Regions from separate parts of the Mesorhizobium sp. M4B.F.Ca.ET.214.01.1.1 genome, predicted to be linked through region 4. Evidence: predicted binding sites of a transcription regulator. Region 4 holds the regulator's gene; each other region holds the start of a gene.
The links. Region 4 encodes LexA, which represses DNA repair genes until DNA is damaged. Its sites were predicted from a motif close to TGTTCNNNNTGTGTTCNG; they were not measured.
Positions count from the first base shown of each region.

Region 1: a site for LexA is predicted at 1,154-1,171, ahead of uvrA (excinuclease ABC subunit UvrA). Genes of this name have one in related genera too.
Region 2: a site for LexA is predicted at 1,008-1,025, ahead of EN857_RS26725 (DNA recombination protein RmuC). Genes of this name have one in related genera too.
Region 3: a site for LexA is predicted at 1,070-1,087, ahead of EN857_RS10995 (PA0069 family radical SAM protein). Genes of this name have one in related genera too.

Region 1 is NZ_SRUX01000012.1:106,895-109,094, reverse strand. Features, by position in the region: gene uvrA (excinuclease ABC subunit UvrA) at 1-1,004, opposite strand, end outside; gene EN857_RS23110 (hypothetical protein) at 1,761-2,039, opposite strand; gene EN857_RS23105 (ATP-dependent Clp protease proteolytic subunit) at 2,113-2,200, opposite strand, start outside.
Region 2 is NZ_SRUX01000016.1:32,028-34,227, reverse strand. Features, by position in the region: gene fmt (methionyl-tRNA formyltransferase) at 1-418, opposite strand, end outside; gene def (peptide deformylase) at 424-954, opposite strand; gene EN857_RS26725 (DNA recombination protein RmuC) at 1,058-2,200, shown strand, end outside.
Region 3 is NZ_SRUX01000004.1:378,291-380,490, reverse strand. Features, by position in the region: gene moaB (molybdenum cofactor biosynthesis protein B) at 1-75, shown strand, start outside; partial or broken gene EN857_RS11005 (hypothetical protein) at 97-477, opposite strand; gene EN857_RS11000 (glycosyltransferase) at 508-1,011, opposite strand; gene EN857_RS10995 (PA0069 family radical SAM protein) at 1,162-2,200, shown strand, end outside.
Region 4 is NZ_SRUX01000009.1:118,660-120,859, forward strand. Features, by position in the region: gene glp (gephyrin-like molybdotransferase Glp) at 1-815, shown strand, start outside; gene lexA (transcriptional repressor LexA) at 932-1,666, shown strand; gene EN857_RS18960 (ComEC/Rec2 family competence protein) at 1,660-2,200, opposite strand, start outside.

The DNA of each region.
Region 1 (2,200 bases), on a different contig from region 4:
GAGGTCGACTTCGCCCACGGGCTGACGGCGCCGTCGCGCAGCGAAAGGTTCTCGTCGGGCACCACCAGATTGGCGTCGATGGCGCGCTGGCTGCCGAGACCGTCGCAGGTCGGGCAGGCGCCGAACGGATTGTTGAAGGAGAACAGCCTGGGCTCGATCTCCGGAATGGTGAAGCCCGAAACCGGGCAGGCGAATTTCTCCGAGAACAGGATGCGCTCATGCGTCTCGTTCTTCGACTTGTTGACCGAGTCCTCACCGGTCAGGCTGGCGTCGAGCGGCCTGTCGGCGAATTCGGCGACGGCCAGGCCCTCGGCGAGCTTAAGCGCCGTCTCCATGGAATCGGCAAGTCGCGTCGCCAGGTCGCCGCGCACGACAATGCGGTCGACGACCACGTCGATGTCGTGCTTGTACTTCTTGTCCAGCGCCGGCACGTCGGCGATCTCGTAGAAGACGCCGTCGACCTTGACGCGCTGGAAACCCTTCTTCTGCAGCTCCAGGAGTTCCTTGCGGTACTCGCCCTTGCGGCCGCGCACGATCGGCGCCAGCAGGAACAGGCGCGTGCCTTCCTCGAGCGCCAGCACCCGGTCGACCATTTGGCTGACCGTCTGGCTCTCGATCGGCAGGCCGGTGGCCGGCGAATAGGGAACGCCGACGCGCGCGAACAGGAGGCGCATGTAGTCGTAGATCTCGGTGACGGTGCCGACCGTCGAGCGCGGATTTTTCGACGTCGTCTTCTGTTCGATGGAGATGGCGGGAGACAGCCCGTCGATCTGGTCGACATCAGGCTTCTGCATCATTTCCAGGAACTGGCGCGCATAGGCCGACAGGCTCTCGACGTAGCGGCGCTGGCCTTCGGCATAGATCGTGTCGAAGGCGAGCGACGACTTGCCGGACCCTGACAGGCCGGTCATGACGATAAGGCTGTCACGCGGCAGGTCGAGATCGACGTTCTTCAGATTGTGTTCGCGCGCCCCGCGAATGGAAAGGTATTTATGGTCGGCCATCGCCGGTCGCCGCCTCAGGTCTGGAATTCGTGGGATCGGCGGGTTTCTCCCGGCCATCCCCTATGTAGGTAATTTTCCCGCCACGTCGAGAGACGCCACAATTCTCGACAAAAGCGTTTAAGCGTCTTTCGCGCGGGCGAGCAAGCGGAAAGAACAAAGGCCGAACACGCTCCTGACAAAGCGGTGTGGAAATCCGGTCTCGACTTGACCTGGACGTAACCTCCCGGCGATCACATTTTTCGGTAACCGGCTATTCGATGGTTGACGTCTCCGAGCGAGGGGAGCAGTGTCCACAGGTCCAACGGAGCCGGCTGTCTTTCGATGGCCTCGCCGCCCAAAGGTGGCCTGCGAGACGCCGCAGGTTTTGCGATTTGCGCTCTGGACGACAATTGTCGCAACGGACCCAGGAGCGGAGCATGACGCCACCGGACAGTCCCTTGAGGCTCCACACCAAGATGGAGCCGCGGCGGGCATAAGTGCCAGGGCAGGCGTGAGCGTCAGCCCGACAAACCGTGACCTGTCGAATCCTCACAATTAGAGACGATAGTCGGATCGTCGGCTGAATGCCGCGATGCATCCGAAATCAAACGCCGGCAGAACACTCCCGGCAAGTTTGGATTTCAAATCCAGAAAAGCCCCGTCCGTTTTGCGGAAGCAACGGCGGGGCTGTTCGTTTGTGCAAGCACGCTACACCCCATTGCCATTGGAAACATTGGAATCGCAGTCTAGGCAGCGAAGCGCCCGGACGGTAGCCGGCTAGTGGCCCGGCGGCCTGATCCCGCCCGTCGCCATGTCGATGGTTATGCTGCCGGAAATCCTGACGTCGGTATCGCCGATCTTGAACTGGCCGTTGCCGCCGGCGGGCAGCGCGTCGTCGGGTTCGGGCTGCGGGGCAGGCTTGGCGATGCGATAGTCGCTGCTGACGCCGGGCAGCGCGCCCTTCTGCGTCGCGCTGTCATCGGCGACGGCGGCGCCCGCCAACACGCACGCGACCGCCACGATTCCCAGGAGTGTGGAAGAATGCTTGCCAATCATTGCCGGACTATAGGGTCGGCACGGCAGCGATGCCAGATCGCACGCGATCAAATTGCCGCGCGCCGGCATTCCTTCACGCGGCCTTCTTGCGGGTGTCGTAGACATGGTCGACGAGGCCCCAGGCCTTCGCCTCCTCGGCAGTCATGAAATAGTCGCGGTCG
Region 2 (2,200 bases), on a different contig from region 4:
GCATCACCATCATGCCGGTTTCGGCATCGCCGGCCATGATGGCGCGCTGGATGGGAGCCGCTCCGCGCCAGCGCGGCAGAAGCGAGGCATGGCCGTTCAGGCAGCCGAGCCTGGCCCCCTCGAGAACGGCCTTTGGCAACAAAAGCCCATAGGCGACGACCACGGCGACATCGGCACGCAGCGCGGCGAATGCCTGCTGCTCGGCCTCGCCCTTGAGCGATGTCGGGGTGCGGACCTCGACGCCCAGCCGCTCCGCCTCGCGCTGCACGGGCGACGGCGTCAGCTCCAGCCCGCGCCGGCCGGCGGCACGCGGCGGCTGCGTGTAGACGGCGACGATTTCATGGCCGGCTTCGGCAATCGCGCGCAGCGTCGGCACGGAAAACTCCGGCGTGCCCATGAAGATGACGCGAAGGGGCATGACCCCTAGCCCACCAGCTTGCCCGGCGCCTTGTCCTTGGCGAGCTTCTTGAACTTCTTCACCACCATGTCGCGCTTCAGCTTCGAGATGTGGTCGATGAACAGCACGCCGTTGAGATGGTCGATCTCGTGCTGCAGGCAGGTCGCCATCAGCCCTTCGGCCTGCATCTCCTGCAGCTTGCCGTCGCGGTCGAGATACTTCACTCGCACCGCGGCGGGACGCTCGACCTCTGCGTAATAGTCCGGGATCGACAGGCAGCCTTCCTCATAGACCGAGCGCTGGTCCGAGCTTTCGAGGATTTCCGGATTGATGAAGACATGCGGCGCCGGCGTCTCGTCCTCCTTGGCGAGGTCGATGACCAGCATGCGCAGTGGCTCGCCGATCTGGATCGCCGCCAGGCCGATGCCGGGGGCGTCATACATGGTGTCCAGCATATCGCCGGCCAGTTTGCGCAACGGCGCATCGACACGCTCGACCGGTTTGGACAGCTGGCGCAGGACGGGATCGGGAAGGATGATGAGCGGCTTGATCGACATGGCGTCTCACCTAAGACGTCGTGCGAAAAGCGTCAACCGGGGCGCTTTCGACCTGTTCACGTTTTGATCTGTGCCGGAGAGCCGAATCATCTATGCTGCCCGCATGAACGACCTGAGCTCCATCCTTTCCGAACCCGTGGCCCGGCTCGGCGCCAGCACGATCACGCTCGGCCATATGCTGGCCTTCGGCGCCGTCCTTTTTCTCGGCCTCTTCCTTGCGCTGGTCATCGCGCTGTGGCGCTCGGCCAGGGCGCGGACGATAGCAGCCGCGGAAGCCGCCGACCATGCCCGCGACGCCGAGGCGCGGATGGCCGGCATCCTGCAGGCGCAGGCCGAGATGCAGGGCCGCATGGGCGCAATTGCCGAAGTGTTCGGGGCGCGGCAGGCCGAGCTCACCCAGTCGATCGGCCAGCGTCTCGACGCCATGACCGGCCGCATCGGCCAGACCATGACCGAGCAAACCAAATCGACGCATGAGAGCCTGGCCAAACTGCAGGAACGACTGGCGGTGATCGACACGGCGCAAGGCAACATCCAGTCGCTGGCCGGCCAGGTCGTGCAACTGCAGGCGATCCTCTCCAACAAGCAGACGCGCGGCGCCTTCGGCCAGTCGCGCATGGAGGCGATCGTCGCCGACGGTCTGCCGCATGGCGCCTACGAATTCCAGGCGACCCTGTCGAACGGCAGCCGGCCCGACTGCCTGGTACGGATGCCGAACGGCGCGCCCTCGCTCGCCATCGATGCCAAATTTCCGCTCGAAGCCTGGAACGCCATCCGCGCCGCCGAAGGCGCGGAGATGCAGAAGGCCGCGGCGCAGGCCTTCCGGCGCGATATCGAGGTGCATATCCGCGATATCGCCGACAAATACCTGCTCCAGGGCGAGACGCAGGACACCGCCTTCATGTTCGTTCCGTCGGAATCGGTGTTCGCAGAGATCCACGAGAATTTCGAGGCGGTGGTGCAGAAGGCGCACCGGGCCCGCGTCGTCATCGTCTCGCCGTCGCTGTTGATGCTGTCGATCCAGGTCATCCAGGCGATCCTGAAGGACGCCCGCATGCGCGAGCAGGCGCATTTGATCCAGGGCGAGGTGATCCGGCTGATGGAGGATGTCGGGCGTGTCGACGAGCGGGTACGCCGGCTGCAGACGCATTTTACCCAGTCGGCGAAAGACATCGACGACATCCTGGTCTCGACGTCGAAAGTGACCAAGCGCGGCCAGAAGATCGAGGCGCTGGAGTTCGGCGAA
Region 3 (2,200 bases), on a different contig from region 4:
CGTCACATGCCCTGCAACTTCGTCGAGATCATGCCGCGCCTGGACGAACACCTGAAACGCGGCAAGGCCGGGTGATCGCCTGACGGCGTCGCCGCTTCAGCGGATGACCGGCTCGCCGTGGAAGCGCCGGCGCGAGGGGCGCGAGACGCCGAAGCCGACTTCCATCATCAGCCGCGGCGTGCGCGAAGGCACCGTGCCCATGTCGAAGCCGAACGGATCCTCGACGAAGCCGAGCCCTGCTTCACCCGTGAGCGTGACCGGGCTGTCGTCGCCATAGACCTTCAGCACCTCATCCGCCGGATGGCCGACAAGCAGCGTCAGCTGGTGCTTTAGGCTGCGGCGTTTGTGGCTGCCGCGCACATAGACATGCGGGCCGGTGCCGGCATCGCAGGGCTTCAGGTAGAAGAAGAATTTCAGCATCCGCCAGTCGTCGAGATCGAAATGGTACTTGCCGAGCGAGGCAAGGTTCTTGTCGGCGCTCCTTCTCCCCCAAAAGCGAGGGAAGACTCACTTCGGCGGCGCGACCCAGATTTCCGCATCGAGCCTTTTCGTTGCCAGGCCGCGCGCGATGGCTTCGGCGCTGCGGGCGCTTTTCGCGAGCGCAGTGGCCTGACGCTTGCTGATGACCAGCCCCTCGGCCAGCGCCCGGTTGCCGGAAAAGACCCTGGCCAGGAACGGCGCACGGCTTCCGCGCGCGCGCGAAAAACGCGCCGGCATGGTGGCCCTCGCCGTATGGGCCACGACCTCGTCGATCCAGCCGTCCGACAGCCGCGCGCCGGGCTCCAGCAACAGCAGCCAGTCGCCCTTTGCCTGCCGGATACCGGCGGCGATGCCGCCTGCGACATAGTGGCAGCCGGCATGGTCGGCAACGCGGTGCGTCTGGTCGGTCGAGCCGGTGTCACAGACGACGACGTCGCGCACCACGCCTTCGACCGCGCCGCCGATCAGCGAGGCGAGCGTGCGGGCAAGGCCCTCTTCGTCATTCAGGGTTTCGATGAGAACGCTGAGCATTGCCAGCCGAATAGCGGAAAGCCGCGCCATGCGCCAGTTTTTGCATCGCGGCACAAAAAGTTCTTGCTTTGTTCTCCTCAAGAAAATAGGAATAGTTTCATGAACAGAGCGATTCGACAGCCTGCTGACAGTCCTTGGGAGAGGGCGAAAATGGAACAGATCGTGCGTGCCGACATTGCAGCCTTCGGAGCCGGGAGAGCCGAGATGGCGAATGCGATGATCGAGCAGAGCGGCATGCGCGTGCGGCCCGACCGCAATCGCGGCCGCTCCGCCGGCATCAATCCGTCCGGCCGCTTCGAGCCGGTCAGCCGGCATGTGTTCGACGATGGCTGGAATTCTCTGGAGGAACTGCCGCCATTCAAGACCGAGGTGCAGGTGGAGAGGCCGCGCACCATCATCACGCGCAACGAGTCGCCCGACATCTCGTTCGATCGCTCGATCAACCCCTATCGCGGCTGCGAGCATGGCTGCGTCTACTGCTTCGCCAGGCCGACGCATTCCTTCATGGGCCTGTCGCCGGGACTCGATTTCGAATCGAAGCTGTTCGCCAAGCCTGATGCGGCGCGCATGCTCGACAAGGAACTGTCGAAGCCCGGCTACCAGCCGCGCACCATCGCCATCGGCACCAACACCGATCCCTACCAGCCGATCGAGAAGCAGTACCGGATCATGCGCGAGATCCTCGAAGTGCTGGAGGCGCGCGGCCATCCGGTCGGCATCGTCACCAAGTCGGCGCTGGTGACGCGCGACATCGACATCCTGTCGCGCATGGCCGAACGCGGACTTGCCAAGGTGGCGTTGTCGGTGACGACGCTTGACCGCATGCTGGCGAGAACCATGGAGCCGCGCGCGTCGACGCCGACCAAGCGGCTGGAGGCGATCCGGCAGCTCTCCGACGCCGGCATTCCCGCCTCCGTCATGGTCGCGCCGATCATCCCCGGCCTGACCGATCCGGAGATGGAGCGCATCCTCGATTCGGCACGCGCCGCCGGCGCGCGCGAGGCAGGCTATGTCGTGCTGCGGCTACCGCTGGAGGTGGCGCCGATCTTCAAGGACTGGCTGCTGCGCCATTATCCGGACCGCTACCGGCACGTGATGTCGCTGATCCGTTCGATGCGCGACGGCAAGGACTACGATTCGGAATGGGGCAAGCGCATGAAGGGCGCCGGACCCTATGCCTGGCAGATCG
Region 4 (2,200 bases):
GCAACATCCGCCGCGCCGGGCTCGACTTCGTAGAAGGCGATGTGCTGCTGGAAAAGGGCCGGCTGCTCGATCCGGCGGCACTGTCGCTGGCGGCATCCGCCAACCACCCGCGCCTCACTGTGGTGAAGCGGCCGCTGGTCGCCATCATCGCCACCGGCGACGAACTGCTGCCACCCGGCAGCGAACTCGGTCCCGATCAGATCATCTCGTCCAACGCCTATGGCGTCGCCGCCGCTGCGCAATCGGTCGGCGCCCGCGCGCTCGATCTCGGCATTGCCGCCGACCGCAGGGAAGCGATCTCCGCGCTGGTCAGGCAGGCCGTCGAGCAGCAGGCCGATGTCATCGTGACGCTTGGCGGCGCCTCGGTCGGCGACCACGATCTCATTCACGGCGTGCTGACCGGCGAAGGCATGACGCTCGATTTCTGGAAGATCGCCATGCGCCCGGGCAAGCCGCTGATGTTCGGCCGGCTGGGACCCGCGCGCTGCATCGGCCTGCCCGGCAATCCGGTGGCGAGCCTGGTCTGTTCGCAGCTGTTCCTGAAGCCGTTGCTGGCGCGGCTCGGTGGCCGCGCGTTCACCCAGGACATTCGCGAGGCGCGGCTGGGCGCCGCGATGCAGGCAAACGATCTGAGGCAGGATTACGTGCGGGCCGTCGTCCGCGAAGAAGCCGGCTCACTGGTTGCGACGCCCTTCGGCATCCAGGACTCCTCGATGCTGCGCATGCTCGCCGACGCCAATGGCCTCGTGGTGCGAGAGCCCTTCGCCCCGGCCGCCGCCGTCGGCGACGCTTGTCGCGTTCTGATGCTACGCTGAACAAAACGTCAACGCATTCATTAAACTTTAAACGGTTGCGGAACACAACTGGAACAGATAGTGTTTGTTCTGGGTTTGTTTTTCTGATTCTGGTTTCAGAACCCGTGGGGGCCGCCATGCTGACGCGCAAACAACATGAACTCCTGATGTTCATCCATGAACGGCTGAAGGAAAGCGGCATTCCGCCCTCTTTCGACGAGATGAAGGAGGCGCTTGATCTGGCTTCGAAGTCGGGCATCCACCGGCTGATCACTGCGCTTGAGGAGCGCGGCTTCATTCGCCGGCTGCCCAACCGGGCGCGTGCGCTGGAAGTGCTGCGCCTGCCCGATTCGATCGCGCCTGGCCTCAATGCCGCGAAGAAGTTTTCGCCGAGCGTCATCCAGGGAAGCCTCGGACAGGGCAATCTCGGCCGGCAGATCAAACCGGCGTCGCCGTCGCGCACCCCCAGCAATGACGACGACGCTGTGTCGGCGGTGTCGATCCCGGTAATGGGCCGCATCGCCGCCGGCGTGCCGATCGACGCCATCCAGCACCAGACGCATTCGATCTCGGTGCCCCCGGACATGATCTCGGGCGGCGAGCATTATGCGCTGGAGGTGAAGGGCGACTCGATGATCGAGGCCGGCATCTTCGACGGCGACACGGTCATCATCCGCAACGCCGACACGGCGAGCCCCGGCGAGATCGTTGTGGCGCTGGTCGACGAGGAAGAGGCGACGCTGAAGCGCTTCCGCCGCAAGGGCGCATCGATCGCGCTCGAAGCCGCCAACCCTGCCTATGAGACCCGCATCTTCGGCCCTGACCGGGTCAAGGTGCAAGGCAAGCTGGTCGGCCTGATCCGGCGCTACTGAGCGGACGGCGCCAGTTTGACCACCGGTCTTTCGGGTCTCTGGTATGGCGGCAGTCCCCTCGCCTCGCGAGAGTATTTGCGCTGCTCGTGCCATGGCCGGTAGGGCTTTTCGACCGCGTAGCGGATTGTTGCTTGCGCGGTCGCCGATTGCGGATCGAAGAAGACGGCGGCGCTGCCTGAGCGGGCGAGCTGGCGTTTGGTGACGACGAGGGCCAGCGAATTCCAGCAGGGACTGTAGGCGGTGGCGTCGTCGATGACGATCAGGTCGGCGAAGGCGCAGGCCGGCCGCGCCGTCTTGCGGTTTTCCGCGAGCGCCACGATTGCGCCGGACGGATGCCGGGCAAGGCACAGTCCGTCCCTGCAGTAGAATGGCGAGCCAGGCGGCAGGTCGAGCGGATCGATATCGAAGCGTGCATCCCCTGTCTCGAAGGTCTCCGGCTCGACGACGGTCTCGGCCACCAGCGCGCGTTTCCAGTTGTCGGTGGTGAATTCATTCGACCGCGCCCGGTTGACGGCGAGCTCGCCGCCGCCGATC